DNA from 3 places in the Kosakonia radicincitans DSM 16656 genome. Region 3 is predicted to be linked to each of the others. Evidence: predicted binding sites of a transcription regulator. Region 3 holds the regulator's gene; each other region holds the start of a gene.

Region 1 (3,286 bases), 450 kb from region 3:
TTTGGTTTCGGTGTTGAGCGCGATGCCGTCTTCGGCTTTTTGTCACTGATCTTCTGGCTACTGGTTTTTGTGGTCTCCATTAAGTATCTGACATTCGTCATGCGCGCGGATAACGCCGGTGAAGGCGGTATTCTGACGCTGATGTCGCTGGCCGGTCGCAACACTTCGGCCAGAATGACTTCGATGCTGGTGATCATGGGATTGATTGGCGGTAGCTTCTTCTATGGTGAGGTGGTTATTACTCCCGCGATCTCGGTGATGTCGGCGATAGAGGGGCTGGAGATTGTCGCGCCTTCGCTCGATAGCTGGATTGTGCCGCTGTCGATTATCGTTTTAACCCTGCTGTTTATGATTCAGAAGCACGGTACCGGATTGGTGGGGAAACTGTTTGCACCGATCATGCTGGCGTGGTTTTTGATTCTGGCCGTACTCGGCGCGCGCGGTATTATCGAAAACCCTGAAGTGTTGCAGGCGCTGAATCCGCTTTGGGCGGTGAATTTCTTCCTTGAGTACAAGACGGTCTCTTTTGTTGCGCTTGGCGCCGTGGTGCTGTCGATCACCGGTGTCGAGGCGCTGTATGCGGATATGGGACACTTCGGTAAGCTGCCGATCCGCGTGGCGTGGTTTATTGTGGTGCTGCCGTCGCTGGCGCTGAATTACTTTGGCCAGGGCGCATTATTGCTGAAAACGCCGGAAGCGATTAAGAACCCCTTCTTCCTGCTGGCACCGGAGTGGGCGTTGATCCCGATGTTGATTATCGCCACGCTGGCGACGGTCATTGCGTCGCAGGCGGTTATTTCAGGCGTCTTCTCCCTGACTCGCCAGGCCGTGCGTCTGGGTTATCTGGCGCCGATGCGTATTATTCATACCTCGGAGATGGAATCCGGGCAGATCTATATCCCTTTCATTAACTGGCTGCTCTATTTTGCGGTGGTGCTGGTGATTGTCAGCTTCGAGCACTCCAGCAATCTGGCGGCGGCTTACGGTATTGCCGTTACCGGGACGATGGTGCTGACCTCAATTCTTTCCACGACCGTGGCACGCAAAAACTGGCACTGGAATAAAGTGCTGGTGGGGCTGATTCTGATTTTATTCCTGAGTATTGATGTGCCGCTGTTCTCGGCGAACCTCGATAAAATCGTCTCCGGCGGCTGGTTGCCGTTAACGCTCGGCATGGTGATGTTCCTGGTGATGACTACCTGGAAAAGCGAACGGTTCCGCCTGCTGCGCCGTATGCACGAACACGGCAACTCTCTGGAGGCGATGATTGCGTCGCTGGAGAAATCGCCGCCGGTTCGTGTACCGGGTACGGCGGTGTACATGTCCCGCGCGCTGAATGTCATTCCGTTTGCCATGATGCATAACCTGAAGCACAACAAGGTGTTGCATGAACGCGTGATTCTGCTGACGCTGCGTACTGAAGATGCACCTTACGTCCACAATGTGCGTCGGGTGCAAATTGAACAGTTGTCGCCAACTTTCTGGCGCGTGGTGGCAAGTTACGGCTGGCGCGAAACGCCGAACGTTGAAGAGGTGTTCCACCGCTGTGGTCTGGAGGGGCTCAATTGCCGGATGATGGAAACCTCCTTCTTTATGTCGCATGAGTCGTTGATTCTCGGTAAACGACCATGGTATTTGCGGCTGCGCGGTAAGCTCTACCTGGTATTACAGCGCAACGCGTTGCGCGCGCCGGACCAGTTTGAAATCCCGCCAAACCGGGTTATCGAGCTGGGAACACAGGTTGAAATTTAGCGTTTATAAAACCCCTAATTATGAGGGGTTTTTGTTATTTATGCCTGTTAATTTCATTTAAGATAATCAAGCTGTTTTTTTCATCACATTCAGACGCGAAACGTTTCGATATCGATCACACTTCTGTAACTGAGACATAGTTATAAGATTATTCTTTGTACTACACTGCGTTCAGCGAAACGTTTCGCTAGTGGAGCATAAAAAATGAAAAAAGGTCGTGTATTGAACACTGACATTTCGTCAGTTATCTCTCGTCTTGGTCATACCGATACGCTGGTGGTATGTGATGCCGGGTTGCCGGTGCCGCGTAATACGCAACGAATCGATATGGCGCTAACGCAGGGCGTACCGTCCTTTATGCAGGTGCTGGATGTGGTGACAACCGAAATGCAGGTTGAATCCGCTATCCTGGCGCTGGAAATCAAAGAACATAATCCGCAGCTCCACGAAACGTTGCTTAAGTCTCTTGAGCAACTGCAACAACACCAGGGAAACACCATAGAAGTGCGGTACGTTACGCACGAGCAGTTTAAAAAACACACCGCGGACAGTCATGCGGTGATTCGCAGCGGGGAGTGTTCCCCGTTTGCGAATATCATTCTCTGTGCTGGCGTCACTTTCTGAGGCCATCATGGACGCGTTACTGCAACTCAAGGGGATCGATAAAGCATTCCCCGGCGTTAAAGCGCTTTCCGGCGCGGCGCTGAATGTCTATCCTGGCCGTGTGATGGCGCTGGTGGGCGAAAATGGTGCCGGTAAATCCACGATGATGAAAGTGCTTACGGGCATCTATACCCGTGACGCTGGTTCGCTGCTGTGGCTGGGAAAAGAGACCACCTTTAACGGCCCAAAATCATCGCAGGAAGCCGGTATCGGCATCATCCACCAGGAATTGAACCTGATCCCGCAGCTCACCATTGCTGAGAACATTTTTCTCGGACGTGAGTTCGTCAATCGTTTCGGCAAAATCGACTGGAAAAAGATGTTTGCTGAAGCCGACAAGCTGCTGGCCAAACTGAATCTGCGCTTTAAGAGCGATCGGCTTGTAGGCGAACTCTCCATTGGCGATCAGCAAATGGTCGAAATCGCCAAAGTGATGAGCTACGAATCACAGGTCATCATTATGGATGAACCCACCGATGCCCTGACGGACACCGAAACTGAATCGCTGTTCCGCGTGATCCGCGAGTTGAAATCGCAGGGGCGCGGCATTGTCTATATCTCCCATCGTCTGAAAGAGATCTTCGAGATTTGCGATGATGTGACGGTTTTCCGTGACGGGCAGTTTATCGCCGAGCGTGAAGTGGCGACGCTCACCGAAGATACGCTGATCGAAATGATGGTTGGCCGCAAGCTGGAAGACCAATACCCGCGTCTGGATCAAGCGCCGGGCGAAGTGCGCCTTACTGTCAATAATCTGTGTGGTCCCGGCGTGGAAAACGTCAGTTTCACCCTGCGCAAAGGCGAGATCCTTGGCGTCGCCGGGTTGATGGGCGCTGGCCGCACCGAACTGATGAAAGTGCTGTATGGCGCA
Region 2 (3,286 bases), 1.5 Mb from region 3:
TTTAAGCTGCTCAAGCTCCAGTGCAATGGTCATGAAATATCGCTTACCTTTTTTACACTCGATGTGTAGTTTTAAAAGAGGAAGAGTTCACCTATATTAGCGCAACGCACTTACCGTTACAGGTCATCCACTTCCATGAAGGACATAGATACACTCATCAGCAATAACGCACTATGGTCAAAAATGCTGGTGGAAGAAGATCCCGGTTTTTTTGCCACGCTGGCACAAGCACAAAAACCGCGTTTCCTCTGGATTGGATGCTCCGATTCCCGCGTACCGGCCGAGCGCCTTACCGGCCTCGAACCCGGCGAGCTGTTTGTTCACCGTAATGTCGCCAACCTGGTGATTCATACCGATCTGAACTGCCTCTCCGTTGTGCAGTACGCGGTGGATGTGCTGGAAGTCGAACACATCATCATCTGCGGTCACTACGGCTGCGGCGGCGTGCAGGCGGCGGTTGAAAATCCTGAACTTGGGCTTATCGACAACTGGCTGCTGCACATCCGCGATATCTGGTTTAAACATAGCTCGCTGCTCGGCGAGATACCGGCAGAGCGCCGCTTCGATACCCTGTGCGAGTTGAACGTCATGGAACAGGTTTACAACCTGGGCCATTCAACAATCATGCGATCCGCCTGGAAACGCGGCCAAAAAGTGACGATTCACGGCTGGGCCTACGGCATTCACGACGGTCTGCTGCGCAATCTGGAAGTGAGCGCTACCAACCGCGAATCGCTGGAGCAGCGTTATCGCCAGGGTGTCTCCAACCTCAGTAAGAAGCACAACAACCACAAATAATCACTCGGGGCCAGCGGCCCCGATTTTTTTATTCGTCCAGCAGAACCACTTTGCCGACATACGGCAGATGACGGTAGCGCTGAGCGTAGTCAATCCCGTAGCCCACCACAAACTCGTCAGGAATAGCAAAGCCGACAAACTCCACCGGCACATCCACTTCGCGGCGGGAAGGTTTATCCAGCAGCGTACAGATCGCCAGCGATTTCGGTTCGCGCAGGCTAAGAATTTCACGCACTTTCGACAGTGTGTTGCCGGAATCAATAATATCTTCGACGATCAACACATCTTTGCCGCGAATATCTTCATCAAGATCTTTCAGGATTTTCACGTCACGCGTGGTGGACATACCGCTGCCATAGCTGGAGGCGGTCATAAAATCGACTTCGTGAGAAACCTGCACTTCACGGCATAAATCCGCCATGAACATAAATGATCCGCGCAGCAGGCCCACCAGCACCATTTCGCTGCCGCTGTCTTTGTAACGCTCAGTGATTTGACGGCCCAGTTCAGCGATACGCGCTTTGATCTCCGCTTCCGGGATCATCACTTCCACAGTGTGTTTCATTTTACTAACCATTTGATTTAAAGAGTAAATTACTCAAGTTCAGGAGATTTCCCGAAGAATTGAGAATTAAGACGCAAAGTATACCAGCAAATTGATTTCCATTGGCTATCGAACAAGAAAGCTCATTTTGTGATGACGGTCACATTTGTTAATGACTATAATTAATTGCTATCAAAAAATTAACAACTTAGATGAGTGTCTTTTATGGCGGAAACAAAAACTCAACAGCCACGGCTCCTGATTACGCTGACAACGCTGTTTGCAGCGCTTTGCGGGCTGTATCTGTTAATCGGTGGAGCCTGGCTTGTCGCCATTGGTGGCTCCTGGTACTACCCGATCGCCGGTCTGGTGATGCTGGGTGTCACCTGGCTATTGTGGAAAGGGAAGCGCGCTGCGCTGTGGCTGTATGCCGCACTGCTGCTTGCTACCATGATCTGGGGCGTGTGGGAAGTCGGTTTCGATTTCTGGGCGCTGACGCCGCGAAGCGATATCCTCGTCTTCTTTGGCATCTGGCTGATTCTCCCCTTCGTCTGGCGGCGACTGGTTATACCATCCGGCGGGGCCGTCGCAGCGCTGGTGGTTGCCCTGCTGATTAGCGGCGGGATCCTCACCTGGGCGGGCTTTAACGATCCGCAAGAAGTAAATGGCAGCCTGAGTGCTGATTCAACGCCGGCCGCGCCTATTTCGCAGGTAGCGGATGGCGACTGGCCGGCCTATGGCCGCAACCAGGAAGGCCAACGTTACTCGCCGCTGAAGCAGATCAACGCCGACAACGTGAAGAACCTGAAGGAAGCCTGGGTGTTCCGCACTGGCGATCTGAAGCTGCCGACCGATCCGGGCGAACTGACCAATGAAGTGACGCCAATTAAAGTCGGCGACACGCTGTATCTGTGTACTGCACACCAGCGTCTGTTTGCCGTTGATGCCGCAACCGGTAAAGAGAAGTGGCATTTCGATCCGCAACTGAATGCCAATCAATCATTCCAGCATGTCACATGCCGCGGCGTTTCTTACCATGAAGCGCGCGCCGACAATGCCAGCCCGGACGTGGTTGCCGATTGTCCACGCCGTATTATCCTGCCGGTGAACGATGGCCGTCTGTTTGCCATCAACGCTGACAACGGTAAGCCGTGTGAAACCTTTGCCAACAAAGGTATCCTGAATCTGCAAACCAACATGCCGGACACCACGCCTGGCCTGTATGAGCCAACCTCGCCGCCGATCATCACGGATAAAACCATCGTGATTGCCGGTTCGGTGACTGATAACTTCTCTACCCGTGAAACCTCCGGCGTTATCCGTGGTTTCGATGTCAACACCGGCAAACTGCTGTGGGCCTTCGATCCGGGTGCGAAAGATCCGAACGCGATTCCGTCGGACGAACATACCTTCACCTTTAACTCGCCGAACTCCTGGGCACCTGCGGCCTATGACGCGAAACTGGATTTAGTCTATCTGCCAATGGGCGTTACCACGCCGGATATCTGGGGCGGTAATCGCACGCCGGAGCAGGAACGCTATGCCAGTTCAATCGTGGCACTGAATGCCACCACCGGGAAACTGGTGTGGAGCTACCAGACGGTTCACCACGATCTGTGGGATATGGATATGCCGTCGCAGCCAACGCTGGCAGATATTACCGTTAACGGCAAAAACGTTCCGGTCATCTACGCGCCGGCGAAAACCGGTAACATCTTCGTGCTGGATCGTACCAACGGCAAGTTGGTTGTTCCGGCGCCGGAAAAACCGGTACCGCAAGGCGCAGCGAAAGGTGATTACGTCAGCAAAACCCAGCCTTTCTCTGACCTGAGTTTCCGTCCGAAGCAAAACCTGAGCGGCGCGGACATGTGGGGCGCCACCATGTTCGACCAACTGGTGTGCCGCGTGATGTTCCAGAAACTACGCTATGAAGGCATCTTCACT
Region 3 (3,286 bases):
ATGAAAGCTTTGTGGTCATTCACTTCCAGAATTTGCAGGGCATTGATTACCCGTGGCTGTTGGCGATGCTGCAAGGTTCGTTTATTTCCCATATGGATACGCTGGTGGTACCGGGCGGCAAGATGGGGCTGGCGATGGAATTGATTATGACGCCGCTGGTGCAACGGCTGATGGAAGGGAAAAAGATTAAGTAGCCCGGCAAACCGATCGCCGGGCCAGGGCATCAGGCTTCGATAACCTCGTAGGAGTGGGTGATCTTCACGGCCTTCTCCAGCATCAACGCTACGGAGCAATATTTTTCTGCCGACAGATCCACCGCGCGGGAAACCGCCGCGTCTTTCAGCGCCTTACCGGTGACGATAAAGTGCAGATTGATGTGCGTAAACAGACGCGGCGCTTCTTCACGGCGCTCGGAAGTCAGCTTCACTTCGCAGTCGGTCACGTCGTGGCGTCCTTTCTGCAGGATGGAAACGACGTCAATTGCGCTGCAACCGCCCGCAGCCATCAGCACCATCTCCATCGGACTTGGCGCTTTATCCCCGGAATTACCGTCCATCAGAATTTGGTGGCCAGATGCGGACTCACCCAGGAAGGTTAACCCTTCAACCCATTTCACTCGTGCCTGCATTTTATTCACTCCGGAGTAGTAATTTTCTCCACAGATTACGCGTACATAACAAAACTCGCAACGGAAGGCGACCTGCGTCATGCTGAAGCGAGACACCAGGAGACAGGCGTGAAAACCTATGCTAAAACAATCTGGATGCTACAGAGATAAATGGATGTTACGCATGTATGCATGACATCGTAGATTAGAGGCCGCAGATAACGCTGACGGCCTACTTCTCAGGACATGAGAAGCTTTGATTGCAACCCCGGAAGCAGGCTGAAACTACATCCCCGCTTTCGGAGCCAGCTTATAACAGAGGATAACCGCGCATGGTGCTTGGCAAACCGCAAACAGACCCGACTCTCGAATGGTTCTTGTCTCATTGCCACATTCATAAGTACCCGTCGAAGAGCACGCTGATTCACCAGGGTGAAAAAGCGGAAACGCTGTACTACATCGTTAAAGGCTCAGTGGCAGTGCTAATCAAGGATGAGGAAGGTAAAGAGATGATTCTCTCTTACCTTAATCAGGGTGATTTTATCGGTGAACTGGGCTTGTTCGAAGAAGGTCAGGAGCGCAGTGCCTGGGTACGCGCCAAGACCGCTTGTGAAGTCGCCGAGATTTCCTACAAAAAATTCCGTCAGCTTATCCAGGTGAACCCGGATATTCTGATGCGCCTCTCCGCACAGATGGCGCGTCGCCTTCAGGTGACCTCGGAGAAAGTCGGCAACCTGGCGTTCCTGGACGTAACGGGCCGTATCGCGCAGACGCTGCTGAATCTGGCAAAACAGCCGGACGCAATGACTCACCCGGACGGCATGCAGATTAAAATCACTCGCCAGGAGATTGGCCAAATCGTTGGCTGCTCCCGTGAGACTGTCGGCCGCATCCTGAAAATGCTGGAAGATCAGAACCTGATCTCCGCCCACGGTAAAACCATCGTGGTATACGGAACACGTTAATCCGTAAAACGGCGCATCGTTTACCCGGCGCGCCGTTTTTCTCTCCTCATGTGGCGCAGGCTGATTTATCACCCCGAAATCAACTACGCACTGCGACAAACGCTGGTGTTATGTCTGCCTGTGGCGATTGGCCTGCTCGTCGGCCATCTGCAACAGGGTCTGCTTTTCTCACTCGTTCCCGCTTGCTGCAATATTGCCGGTCTCGACACGCCGCATAAGCGTTTCTTTAAGCGCCTGATTATTGGCGGCAGTCTGTTTGCGGGTAGCAGCCTGGCTGTGCAATTGCTGTTGGCGGAAGATCTTCCGCTGCCGCTGATCTTTACCATGCTGACCCTGCTACTGGGCGTCACGGCCGAGATCAGCGCATTGCACGCGCGCTTACTGCCCGCCTCGCTGATTGCCGCCATCTTCACGCTCAGCCTCGCCGGGAATATGCCGGTGTGGGAACCACTGCTGATCTACGCGCTGGGCACGCTGTGGTACGGGCTGTTTAACTGGTTCTGGTTCTGGATGTGGCGGGAACAACCGCTGCGCGAATCGTTAAGCCTGCTCTACCGGCAACTGGCTGATTATTGCGAGGCCAAATACAGCCTGCTGACGCAGCACGCCGATCCGGAAAAAGCCCTGCCGCCGCTGCTTGCACGCCAGCAAAAAGCGGTGGATATGATAAGCCAGTGCTATCAACAATTGCATATGCTGGCGGCCAATCAGCATAACGACTACAAACGCCTGCTGCGCGTTTTCCAGGTCGCGCTGGATTTGCAAGAGCATATTTCCGTTAGCCTGCACCAGCCGGAAGAAGTACAAAAACTGGTTGAACAAACCCATGCCGAGCAGGTGATCCGCTGGAATGCGCAGACCGTTGCCGCCCGTTTACGCGTGCTGGCGGACGATATTCTCTACCATCGGTATCCGACGCGTTTCACGATGGAGAAGCAAATTGGCGCGCTGGAAAAAATCGCCCGCCAGCACCCGGATAATCCGGTAGGCCAGTTCTGCGCCTGGCACTTTAGCCGCATCGCCCGCGTACTACGTACGCAGCGTCCTCTGTACATCCGCGATTTGATGGCAGAGAAGCAGCGTCGATTACCATTTCTCCCGGCGCTGAAAAGCTATTTGTCCCTGAAATCCGCCGCGCTGCGTAATGCGGCGCGCATCAGTGTGATGCTCAGTATTGCCGGCCTGATGGGCAGCGCCCTGCATCTGCCGAAGCCCTACTGGATCATGATGACAATTATGTTTGTTACGCAAAATGGTTATGGCGCGACACGCGTACGCATTGTCCACCGGGCGGCAGGAACCATTGCCGGGCTGGTGATCGCCGGGATCACGTTGCACTTTCATGTTCCGCTCGGCTTTACGCTGACGGCCATGTTATTGATTACGCTGGTCAGCTATCTGATTATCCGCAAAAACTACGGCTGGGCGATGGTCGGCTTTACCATTACCGCGGTGTACTCATTGCAACTGTTGACCTTAAACGGCGAAGAATTTATTGTCGCGCGGCTAATCGATACCTTAATTGGCTGCCTGATCGCCTTTGGCGGTATGGTCTGGCTGTGGCCGCAATGGCAAAGCGGTTTGCTGCGCCAGAATGCCCACGACGCGCTGGAAACAGACCAGCAGGCGATTCGCCTGATCCTCAGCGATGACCCGCAGCCCACGCCGCTCGCCTGGCAGCGTATGCGCGTCAACCAGGCACATAATGCACTTT

What was found. The regulator CRP, encoded in region 3, controls carbon source genes, mostly activating them, when cyclic AMP is high. The targets are predictions, from matches to a motif close to ATGTGANNNNNNTCACAT.
Region 1: the regulator CRP is predicted to act here: its motif matches at 1,856-1,873, upstream of rbsD (D-ribose pyranase).
Region 2: the regulator CRP is predicted to act here: its motif matches at 1,491-1,508, upstream of hpt (hypoxanthine phosphoribosyltransferase).

The regions. Positions count from the first base shown of each region.
Region 1 covers NZ_CP018016.1:5,777,542-5,780,827, reverse strand. The annotation lists gene kup (low affinity potassium transporter Kup) at 1-1,752, shown strand, start outside; gene rbsD (D-ribose pyranase) at 1,957-2,376, shown strand; gene rbsA (ribose ABC transporter ATP-binding protein RbsA) at 2,384-3,286, shown strand, end outside.
Region 2 covers NZ_CP018016.1:4,680,502-4,683,787, forward strand. The annotation lists gene Y71_RS22500 (ABC transporter ATP-binding protein) at 1-33, opposite strand, end outside; gene can (carbonate dehydratase) at 136-798, shown strand; gene hpt (hypoxanthine phosphoribosyltransferase) at 827-1,363, opposite strand; gene Y71_RS22515 (glucose/quinate/shikimate family membrane-bound PQQ-dependent dehydrogenase) at 1,568-3,286, shown strand, end outside.
Region 3 covers NZ_CP018016.1:405,047-408,332, reverse strand. The annotation lists gene Y71_RS01885 (phosphoribulokinase) at 1-194, shown strand, start outside; gene Y71_RS01880 (OsmC family protein) at 224-628, opposite strand; gene crp (cAMP-activated global transcriptional regulator CRP) at 940-1,572, shown strand; gene Y71_RS01865 (YccS/YhfK family putative transporter) at 1,621-3,286, shown strand, end outside.